Regions from separate parts of the Sphingomonas sp. LR60 genome, predicted to be linked through region 2. Evidence: predicted binding sites of a transcription regulator. Region 2 holds the regulator's gene; the other holds the start of a gene.

Region 1 (5,706 bases), 1.1 Mb from region 2:
CTCGCTCTCGACATGCTGCGGCGGCAACTCGCCGACGAAGCGCGACGGGATCGAACTGGTCCACTGGCCATAGATGCGGCGGTTGGCCGCATGGAGGATCGTCGCCAGCCGACGCGCGCGCGTGATCGCGACATAGGCCAGCCGGCGTTCCTCCTCCAACGAGCGCGTCCCGCCCTCATCGAGCGACCGCTGCGAAGGGAAAAGCCCTTCTTCCCAGCCGGCAAGGAACACGGTGTCGAACTCCAGCCCCTTGGCGGCATGGATCGTCATGATCGTGACCTTGGGATCGTCGCGCGTCGCCTCATTGTCCATGACCAGGCTGACATGTTCGAGGAACGCGCCGAGGTTTTCATATTCCTCCATCGCGCGAACGAGTTCGGTGAGGTTCTCCAGCCGCCCCGCTGCCTCGGTCGACTTCTCCGCCTGGTACATTGCGGTATAGCCGCTTTCGTCGAGGATCTGCCGCGCCAGCTCGGGATGCGGCAGATCGCGCGCCATGTCGCGCCATCGCGCCACGTCGCCGACAAATCGGCCAAGTGCCTTGCGCGCCTGCGGAGTAAGCTCGTCGGTGTCGAGGATCCGGGCCGCCGCGATCGACAGCGGCACACCTTCGGCCCGCGCGAGCTGGTGCAGCTTGGCGATCGCCTTGTCACCCAGTCCGCGCTTCGGCGTGTTGACGATCCGTTCGAATGCCAGATCGTCGGCGGGTTGATTGACGACCCGCAGATACGCCAAGGCGTCGCGAATTTCGGCGCGCTCGTAGAAGCGGAAGCCGCCGACGATCCGGTACGGCAACCCGATCGCAATGAAGCGATCCTCAAACTCGCGGGTCTGGTGCTGTGCGCGAACGAGGATCGCAACCTCGTCGAGGCTTTTGCCGCCGCGCTGCACCGACTCGATCTCGTCACCGACGCGGCGTGCTTCCTCGGGCCCGTCCCAGACGCCGAGCACCCGCACTTTCTCACCCGCGTCGAGTTCGGTCCACAGCTCCTTGCCGAGTCGCCCGCCGTTATTCGCGATCACTCCCGAGGCCGCGCCGAGGATGTGCGGCGTCGAACGGTAATTCTGCTCGAGCCGGATCACCTTGGCACCCGGAAAGTCCTTCTCGAACTTCAGGATGTTCTCGACCTGCGCGCCGCGCCACGAATAGATCGACTGATCGTCGTCGCCGACGCAACAGATGTTGCGCCGCTCCTGCGCGAGCAACCGCAGCCAGAGGTATTGGACCGAATTGGTGTCCTGATACTCGTCGACCATGATGTAGCGGAAGCGTTGCTGATAGTGTTCCAGTACGCCGCGATCACGCTTGAGGATGGTGAGCACGTGGAGCAGCAGGTCGCCGAAGTCGCAGGCGTTCACCGCCTTCAGGCGCTCTTGGTATTGCTGATACAACTCGCCGCCGCGCCCATTGGCATAGCGCTCGCTTTCACCGGCATCGATCTCGGCGGGCACAAGCCCCTTGTTCTTCCACTCGTCGATCAAACCGGCCAGCGACCGGGCGGGAAAGCGCTTTTCGTCGATGTCCGCCGCGAGGACGAGTTGCTTGAGCAACCGTAATTGATCGTCGGTGTCGAGGATCGTGAAGTTGCTCTGCAATCCCACCAGTTCGGCATGGCGACGCAGCATCTTCGCACCGATCGCGTGGAAAGTGCCGAGCCATGGCATCCCCTCCACCGCGTCACCGACCAGCCGACCGACCCGCTCGCGCATCTCGCGAGCCGCCTTGTTGGTGAAGGTCACCGACAGGATCTCCGACGGGTACGCGCGCCGCGTCCATAGCAGATGCGCCAATCGCGCCGTCAGTGCCGCGGTCTTCCCGGTGCCTGCGCCAGCCAGCACCAGCACCGGACCATCGGTCGTCAGCACCGCATCGAGTTGCGGGGAATTGAGGCCGGCCAGATACGGCGGGTCCTGCGTAGCGGCGGAGAGTTCGGTCACCCCGAACAGTTAGGGAACGCAAACGCCCCGGGCAAGCGAAACGGCGAATACTTACAGTCACGCAAGCGTCGTGCGGCAGACGCATCTGCGTAAAGCGGCGCGCGTAGGCGCACCACGTCGGCACCCACGCCGCGACGGCAAGTCGCCCGCTTCGATGCAGAGGCGACGCATGTCGCGGCAGCCGATCCACGCCAGGAGTAACGTCGATGAACCGTTTTCATTTCGCCGCGCTTGCGGCTGCACTTACGCTCGCCATGTTGCCTTCGATCTCCACGGCCGACCCAGGTCGAGTGCCGCTGACCGCTCGGGTCACCGTGCGCGACCTCGACCTTGCCACTCTCGTCGGCCAAAAGCAGTTCCGCCAGCGAGTCGCTCACGCGGCTGTGGTCACTTGCGGCACCGCCTTCGACATTCACGACCGGCTCGACGTTCTGCGCTGCCATCGTGAGATGCGCAACGACGCGCAGGTGCGTCTTGCCGCGCTTACCCGCGCCCGCGCCATCGAACTGGCGTCGAACACGCGCCGCTGATCCGATGCGAGGGTCGGATTTCTTCATGGGAGATCCGGCCTTTGCAACAATTGCGAGGTTGCGAAGAGAGGAACACACGGCGAGCCGCTGCCAAGCTAGACGGCACAGCGGCCCTGGCGGGCTACATCAATCATGCCGCACGCCTGATCTACTTTAATGGTACGCCGAAGACTGTAATCGGCCATCGGTCATCAAACTGTCATGCTACGCGCCGACAGCACGACTCGTCATGGCATCCAATGTCCTTGAGGCGTCGCCTTCGCCACCACCCGCGGCGAAGCGCTCGTTCGACGGTCCGGTTCATCCCGTGGCTCGATTCGTCTTTCTAGCCGTCGTCCTCGTCGGCTTCGGCTATGCCGGGATCAGCGTGCTGATCGACACGCAGCAGGTCGGGGAGCATCTCGCGCTCGGCGTGTTCGCGTTCCTCGGGCTCGCGCTGCTGATCGCGCTGGGGTTCGAGTTCGTGAACGGCTTCCACGACACAGCCAACGCCGTCGCGACCGTCATCTACACCAACGCGCTGCCTGCGCATTTCGCGGTCGTCTGGTCGGGGTTCTTCAACTTCCTCGGCGTGATGCTCTCCTCCGGTGCGGTCGCCTATTCGATCATCACCCTGCTGCCGGTCGATCTGATCCTAAACGTCGGCTCGGGCGCGGGCTTTGCGATGATCTTCGCGCTGCTGTTCGCGGCGGTGATCTGGAACCTCGCGACCTGGTATGTCGGTCTTCCGAACAGCTCCAGCCACACGCTGATCGGTTCGGTGCTCGGTGTCGGGCTCGCCAACCAGTTGCTGACCAGCGACAGCGGCGGGACGTCGGGGGTCGACTGGTCGCAAGCCACGAAGGTGCTGACCGGATTGTTGATGGCACCGCTGATCGGGTTCGGCGCGGCCGCGTTGCTGCTGCTCGTCATCCGACACATGACTCGCAATCCGCAACTCATGACGCCGCCCGAGGGCGACACGCCGCCGCCGCGCGGCATCCGGGCGTTGCTGATATTCACCTGCACGGCGGTCTCGTTCAGCCACGGGTCGAATGATGGTCAGAAGGGCATGGGCCTCATCATGCTCATCCTGATCGGCTGCGCGCCTACCGCCTACGCGCTCAACCGTACCCTGCCCGCCAGCGAGACGCCCGCCTTCGTCCAGAGCGCCGCAGACGCCCGCGCGACGTTGGTCGCCCATGGTGCGACGCCGGTCGATGCCGATCGTGCGCGCGCGGTCCTCAAGGGAGCGCTGAAGAAGCGCGAGGTGCTGAACGGGCAGACCTATGGCGCGGCGATCACCGTGTCGGACCAGCTCGCCCGCAGCGTTGCCGGCTACGGCTCGCTTAGCCAGGTACCCGCGAGCGCTGCGCCGAACATTCGCAACGATATGTATCTCGTCATGGATACGACGCGGATGATCGCCGCCGCAAAGGACAACGGCTTGAACGACGGCGAGAAAGCCGTGCTGACCGATTATCGCACGCGGCTGGAGCGGGGCACGCGCTACATTCCCCTTTGGGTGAAGGTCGCTGTCGCGCTGGCGCTGGGGCTCGGCACGATGGTCGGCTGGAAGCGGATCGTCGTCACCGTCGGTGAGCGGATCGGCAAGCAGCACATGACCTATGGCATGGGCGCGTCCGCCGAACTAGTGGCTGCGGCGACGATCCTCGCCGCCGATCGCTTTGGCCTGCCGGTATCGACCACCCACATCCTCTCGTCGGGCGTCGCCGGCGCTTCGGTAGCGAGCGGGCACGGTCTGCAACGCCGCACCTTGCTCCAGCTCGCCGCGGCGTGGGTGATGACCTTGCCGGTGGCGATGCTGCTTGCTGGCGGGCTTTACTGGCTGCTGCTGTCGATCGTCAGAGCCGGCGGGCTGTAATCCGCCCGCCCGTTAAGTACGGCCGGCTGGATTCAGGCTTCCACGGACAGCAAAGTCACCCCGGCATAGCGCTCTTCGCCTGGGACGAACAGTTCGCTGGGCTTGAAGCGCCGCGGCGTGATCCGGAGCGCCGAAAGTCCGGCCAGTTTGAAAGCGCCGATCTTCGGCTCCTTGGGGGCACCCCGTCCCGCTCCAGCGTCAGCGCGTCGAGATAGATCTCGCCGTGCTTGGTGTAGAGGATGTGCGGCGCCAAGGTGACGCTGCCCCGATTGTACATCGCGGCGATCGCCTGCAATTTGACGATCGCCTCGAAGACGACGGGAACGCTATCGGGCACCGCCGGCGCGGGCCGGCTTTCGGTTTCGGCAGTCATCGCGCGCCTCTTAGCCGATCGCGCCGCATCGCAGCAAGATCGACGAGCGAAACGCTGCGTTCCCGTCGCTATGGTTATCGCGGACCGATCAGCTTTTGCGCGAAATAGGTCATCTGCAGTGCCTGCAAGCGGGCGCCTTGCTCGATGTCGGCGTCGCCCGAATGACCGCCTGCGGTATCCTCGTAGAAGAGGTACGGCAGCCCATATTCCTTGAGGCGCGCCGCAAATTTCCGAGCGTGCTGCGGCCCGACGCGATCGTCCTTGGTGGTCGTCCAGATGTACGGTTCGGGATAAGGGACGCCGCGCTTGATATTGTGATAGGGCGAGATCGTGCGGAGGAACGCCCGCTCCGCCGGCACCGATACCGACCCATATTCGTCGACCCACGACGCGCCAGCCGCGATCTGTTCATAGCGCAACATATCGAGCAGCGGCACCTGGATCGTCACCGCCTTCCACAGGTCGGGATGCTGGTTGAACTCCACGCCCATCAAGAGCCCGCCATTCGAGCCGCCATAGATACCAAGCTTGGCGGGGCTGGTGAGGCGCCGGGCGATGAGGTCGCGCGCGACCGCGGCGAAATCGTCGTAGATCACCTGCCGCCTGGTCTTTCGTCCGGCATTATGCCACGCCGGTCCGAACTCGCCACCGCCGCGGATATTGGCGAGGACGTAGGCGCCGCCGCGCTCGAGCCACAATTTGCCGGTGATGGCCGAGTAACTCGGCGTCATCGGCAACTCGAAGCCGCCATAGGCCGTCATGATCGTCGGCGTGCTGCCATCGTGCGGCGCGTTGCGCGGATGGACGACGAAATACGGAACCTTGGTGCCGTCGCTGGACGTCGCCTCGAATTGGTCAGCGACTAGCCCCGCCGCATCGAACTTGGCGGGGAGCGCCTTGACCTGCACCGGCGCAGCATCGCTGCCCGCGGTGAAGCGCGCCAAAGTCGTCGGCGTCAGGAAGCCCGTGGTCGCCACGAACGCGGTGTCATTCCGATCAGA
Region 2 (5,706 bases):
GCTGCCCGATCCGTCGTCGCCGCTGGCGCGCGAGTCGGCGGCGCAGGCGTTCGCCGACATCCTCGATGCGCGCACCAGCGAGGAAGGGGTCGCCGACTTCCTGATCCGCCTCGCCGAACGCGGCGAGACCAGCATCGAGATCGCCGAGGCGGCGCGCGCGCTGCGCCAGCGGCTGGTCCCGATCGCCGCCCCCGTCGACGCGATCGACGTCTGCGGCACCGGCGGCGATGGCCAGCACACGCTCAACGTCTCGACCGCGGTCAGCCTCGTCGTCGCCGCCTGCGGCGTGCCGGTCGCCAAGCACGGCAACCGCGCCGCCTCGTCGAAGGCCGGCGCGGCCGACACGCTCGAGATGCTCGGGCTCGATATGGAGCGCGCCGGCGCGCAGGCCGAGGCGACGCTGCGCGACCTCGGTATCTGCTTCCTGTTCGCCGCCAACCATCACCCCGCGATGCGCCGCATCACCCCGATCCGCCGCAAGATCGGGCGGCGGACGATCTTCAACCTGATGGGCCCGCTCGCCAATCCCGCGCATGTCACGCGCCAGTTGATCGGCATCGCCCGCCCCGATTACGCCCCGATCTATGCCGAGGCGCTTGCGCGGCTCGGCAGCGACGCCGCCGCGGTCGTCGCCGGCGAAGAAGGGCTCGACGAAATCTCCGGCGCCGGCCCGACGCGTGTCGTCACGGTCGGCGACGTTCCGCTGCCGGCCCGGATCGTCCCCGAGGATGCTGGGGTAGCGCGGCACCCGACGATCGCGATCCGCGGTGGCGATCCGGCCTATAATGCCGCTGCGCTCCGTCGCCTGCTGACCGGCGAGCAAGGCGCGTATCGCGACGCCGTGCTCCTCAACGCCGCCGCCGCGCTGGTGCTCGCCGGCCGCCAGACCGAGCTGCGCGCCGCCGCGGCGCAGGCGGCCGAGGCGATCGACGCCGGTCACGCCAACACCCTCCTCGATCGCTGGATCGCCTGGTCATGACCATCCTCGCCGACATCTGCGCGACCAAGCGCACCGAAGTCGCCGCGCGCAAGGCCGCGACCTCGCTCGCCGACCTGACCGTGCGCGCCGCCGCACAGAGCGCGCCGCGCGGCTTCCGCGCCGCGCTCGACGCGACCGTCGCCGCCGGCCGCCACGCGCTGATCGCCGAGATCAAGAAGGCCAGCCCGTCCAAGGGGTTGATCCGCGCCGATTTCGACCCGCCCGCGCACGCCCGCGCTTATGCCGAAGGCGGCGCGACCTGCCTGTCGGTGCTCACCGACGCGCACTACTTCCAAGGCCATGAGGACTATCTGATCGCCGCGCGCGCCGCCTGCGACCTCCCCGTGCTCCGCAAGGATTTCACCGTCGATCCGTGGCAGGTCGTCGAGGCGCGCAGCATCGGTGCCGACGCGATCCTGCTGATCGCCGCCGCGATCGACGATGCGTGCATGGCCGAATGCGAGGCCGCCGCGATCGAACAGGGGCTCGACGTGCTCGTCGAGGTGCATGACGCTGCCGAGATGGAGCGCGCCGCCCGGCTCAAGACCCGGTTGATCGGCGTCAACAATCGCGACCTGCGCACCTTCGCGGTCGATTTCCGCCTCACCTACGATCTGATCGCGCATGCCCCGGCCGGTTGCACCTTCGTCGCCGAAAGCGGGCTCACCAGCCGCGCCGACCTGGACGAACTCGCCGCGCATGACGTGCATTGCTTCCTGATCGGCGAAGCGCTGATGCGCCACGCCGACGTCGCCGCCGCAACCCGCGCGATGGTCGGCTAGGGTCGCCCGGAATGCCACGCCGCCCATCCGTCGTTCGTGCTGAGCTTGTCACGATCACGATGCCGAGCTGCCAATCAACCGTTCGTGCTGAGCCTGTCGAAGCACGTGCCCCACGGCACCCCGCCTGATAGATGACGAACCTCACCCACCTCGACGCCGACGGCGCAGCGCATATGGTCGATGTCGGCGACAAGGCCATCACCCGCCGCGAGGCGGTCGCGACCGGCACGATCACGATGTCCGATGTGGCACTGAACGCGATCCGCGACGGCGCGGTGAAGAAGGGTGACGTCCTGGCAGTCGCCCGCGTCGCCGGCATCATGGCCGCGAAGCGCACCAGCGACCTCATTCCGCTCTGTCATCCGCTCCCGATCACCCGCGTCTCGCTCGATCTCGTGCCCGACGCGGCCGGCATCACCGCCACGGCGACGGTCGCCACCGACGGCAAGACCGGCGTCGAGATGGAGGCGCTGACCGCGGTCTCCACCGCCTTGCTGACCGTCTACGACATGGCGAAGGCGATCGATAAGGCAATGACGATCAGGGATATTCGCTTGCTCGAAAAGCGCGGCGGCCGCTCCGGCGATTGGCGCGCGCCGTGACCTTGCTCCCGGTCGCCGAGGCGCAGGCACGCGTCCTCGCGCTCGGCCGTCCGGTCGACACGATTGACGTGCCGCTCGATCAGGCACTTGCCCGCTGGGCCACCGCCCCCGTCATCGCGCGGCGCACGCAGCCGTCGACCGACCTGTCGGCGATGGACGGCTACGCGCTCCGCTTCGCCGACCTGCCCGGCCCGTTTCGCGTGATCGGCGAAAGCGCTGCCGGCACGCCCTTCTCCGGCACGGTCGGCGCGGGCGAGGCGATCCGCATCTTCACCGGCGCCGCGATGCCGACCGGTGCGGACACCGTGCTCGTCCAGGAAGAAGCCGCGCGTGACGGCGAAACGCTGCGCCTCGACGGCGAAGGCCCTCCGCATCACGGTCGCAATGTTCGCCGCCGCGGGCTCGACTTCGCCGAGGGCGACGTGCTCGTCGAGCAGGGGCAGCGGCTTACGCCCGCCCGCCTGGCGGTCGCCGCGACGGGCGGCGTTGCGCGGATCGCCGTCGCGCGCCCGGTCCGTGTCGCGCTCGCCGCAACCGGCGACGAACTGGTCGAACCCGGCACCCCTGGCGACGCGCTCCCCGAATCCAACCGCTTGCTCATCCGCGCCTTGCTCGCGGGCAGCGGAGTCGAGATCGTCGACCTCGGCATCCTTCCCGACCGGCTCGACCGGCTGACCGAGGCGTTCACCGCCATCGACGCCGACGTGCTCGTCACCACCGGCGGCGCGTCGGTGGGCGACCACGATCTCGTCCGCCCCGCGCTGCTCGCCGCCGACACGACGCTCGATTTCTGGCGGATCGCGCTGCGTCCTGGCAAGCCGATGCTCGCTGGTCGGCGCGGCGACATGGCGGTGGTCGGGCTGCCCGGCAATCCGGTGTCGGCGTTCGTCACGGCGCTGTTGTTCGTTCGCCCGCTGGTCGCGCATCTCGGCGGGGCCGCCGATCCTCTTCCTCAAGTTTCTCGCGCGTTGCTCGGCGAGGACCTGCCCGCCAACAATGAGCGGACCGACTATCTGCGCGCCGAACTGCGCGACGGCCGCGCCTTCGCCTCGACCATTCAGGACAGCTCGATGCTGCGCACGCTCGCGCGTTCGACCTGCCTGATTGTGCGCGATCCGCACGCCCCGGCGGCACGCGCAGGCGACTCGGCGGAAATCCTGATGATCGCTTGACGGACAGCGCTATGTTCCATAAAGGTTCGCAATCCGTTCACTAGGAAGGCGCCCGGACATGCTGACGCGCAAGCAGCACGAGCTGATATGCTTCATCGAGGACCGTCTCGCCGATACGGGCGTCTCGCCCTCGTTCGAGGAGATGAAGGACGCGCTGGAGCTGAAGAGCAAGTCGGGTGTCCACCGTCTCATCAGCGCGCTCGAGGAACGCGGCTATCTCCGCCGCCTTCCCAACCGTGCCCGCGCGCTCGAGGTTATCAAGGCGCCCGAGCGTGGCCCCGAGGCGAAGCGCCCCGCGCCGCCCTCAGTCAAGCGCACCATGCCGGAGCCAGCCAACGACGTGGTCGAGATCCCGCTGCACGGCCGGATCGCGGCCGGCGTCCCGATCGAGGCGTTCGAGGGGTCGACGATGCTTCCGGTGCCCGCCGCGCTGCTCGGCGCGGGCGAGCATTTCGCGCTGGAGGTGGCGGGTGACTCGATGGTCGAGGCCGGCATCTTCGACGGCGACTATGCGCTGATCCGTCGTCAGGAAGTGGCGCGTGACGGCGAGATCGTCGTGGCGCTGATCGAGGACAGCGAGGCGACGCTCAAATATTTCCGCCACGAAGGTGCGATGATCCGCCTCGATCCCGCCAACCGCGCCTACGACCCGCAACGCTACGCCCCCGCGCAGGTCCGCGTACAGGGCAAGCTCGCCGGCTTGCTGCGGCGTTACTCGTAGAAACCCAGACCGTCGCCCCGGACTTGATCCGGGGCCCCGCTTCTTCTCAACGCTCGGCGAACAGCCCGCATAGGCACAACCTTCGCAAACATCGAAGCGTCGGCAAGGCCCGCACGGCGACCCTCACGCACCACCCCGGCGAACGCCGGGGCCCAGTTGGGCGAACCTTCGCAACGACTTAGCGCTGGCCGCCAACCAAACCCCACAATCTCGCAGCACCGCGACAGACCCGTCACGGCCGCGTCGCGTTCGAGCCCGCAACAGGCAACATCGACAACCCTCCCGCAAACATCGGCGAGCCTTTCGCCGCGTCCCGCGCCTGATGCTGACTCGCAATCACCCACGGATGCGCGTCGTCCGCCGCACGCACCGTCGCGACGCTTCCGGTCGCAAACGTCACCCGCACCCCACCCGTCCGGGCCAGCGTGGTTCGGCCGAGCGTCAGCCACCGTCCCCGTCACCGACGCGGCAACCGCCGCTCGCTGACCACCACATCCGCGCGCCGACACAGCGATATCAGCTGCTTGGAGGGCACCAGATACAGGCTCCGCGTCGCCAGCACGCGCCAGACACGCCCGTCCACGTGCCGCTCCATCCAGAACAGATCGCGATTGCACCGCGCGCCCTCCACCTCGCTCAGCAGCGCGGGCGTACCATCCAGCCCGCCCGCCTCTGCGAGCAGATCGCTGACGTAATCCCCTGTACGATCACGCAAAATCGCCACCCGGCCGTCGTCTCCACGCAGCGCCAGATGCCGCCCGTCACCGGTGACGATCAGGTCCGGGACCGGAGTCGCGACCGTCCAGATCGCACCGACCACGATCGGCAAGAGCCCGATATAACGCCACCGCGTCCGCCATATCGCCAGCCACAATCCACCCGCCACCATCGCCCCGAACGCCGCCCGCGGCATCACCGGCAGCGCCGTCACAGCGCCCGGGGCCCCCGCTACTGTCCTGGCAATCCACAATAAGATCGCCAGCGCCCGATCGGCCACCCACCACCCTGGTGCCCCGAGCCCGATGGTATCGAGCAGCAACGCCACCGCCTCGGCCGGCATCACCACGAACGTCGTCAGCGGGATCGCGACGATATTGGCGATCGCTCCATAAAGTCCCGCCTGATGAAAGTGATAGACGGCGATCGGCATCAGCGTCAGTTCGACGAGCAGCCCTGTCAGCAGCAACGACGCCACCGCGCGCAGCCCCGCCCGCCACCGCGCTTCCTCATGCTCGCCGAACCACGCTCGGACCCGCGGATGCTCGTGAAAGGCGATGATCGCCGTCACCGCCGCAAACGAAAGCTGGAAGCTTGGCCCGACCACCGACTCCGGCCAGCACAGCAGCACCACCATCGCCCCCGCCGCGACCAGCCGCAGCGTCAGCGCCTCGCGCCCCAGCACCAGCGCCACCAGCACCATCAGCGCCGCGACACAGCTGCGGATCGTCGG

Evidence for each region. The regulator LexA, encoded in region 2, represses DNA repair genes until DNA is damaged. The targets are predictions, from matches to a motif close to GTTCCNCNCTTGTTCT.
Region 1: a site for LexA is predicted at 1,941-1,956, ahead of QP166_RS07905 (ATP-dependent helicase). Genes of this name have one in related genera too.

Annotation. Positions count from the first base shown of each region.
Region 1 covers NZ_JASPFK010000001.1:1,738,004-1,743,709, forward strand. The annotation lists gene QP166_RS07905 (ATP-dependent helicase) at 1-1,938, opposite strand, end outside; gene QP166_RS07910 (UrcA family protein) at 2,145-2,468, shown strand; gene QP166_RS07915 (inorganic phosphate transporter) at 2,698-4,332, shown strand; gene QP166_RS07920 (hypothetical protein) at 4,388-4,705, opposite strand; gene QP166_RS07925 (prolyl oligopeptidase family serine peptidase) at 4,780-5,706, opposite strand, start outside.
Region 2 covers NZ_JASPFK010000001.1:657,590-663,295, reverse strand. The annotation lists gene trpD (anthranilate phosphoribosyltransferase) at 1-979, shown strand, start outside; gene trpC (indole-3-glycerol phosphate synthase TrpC) at 976-1,761, shown strand; gene moaC (cyclic pyranopterin monophosphate synthase MoaC) at 1,893-2,363, shown strand; gene QP166_RS03105 (molybdopterin molybdotransferase MoeA) at 2,360-3,535, shown strand; gene lexA (transcriptional repressor LexA) at 3,594-4,256, shown strand; gene QP166_RS03095 (ComEC/Rec2 family competence protein) at 4,714-5,706, opposite strand, start outside.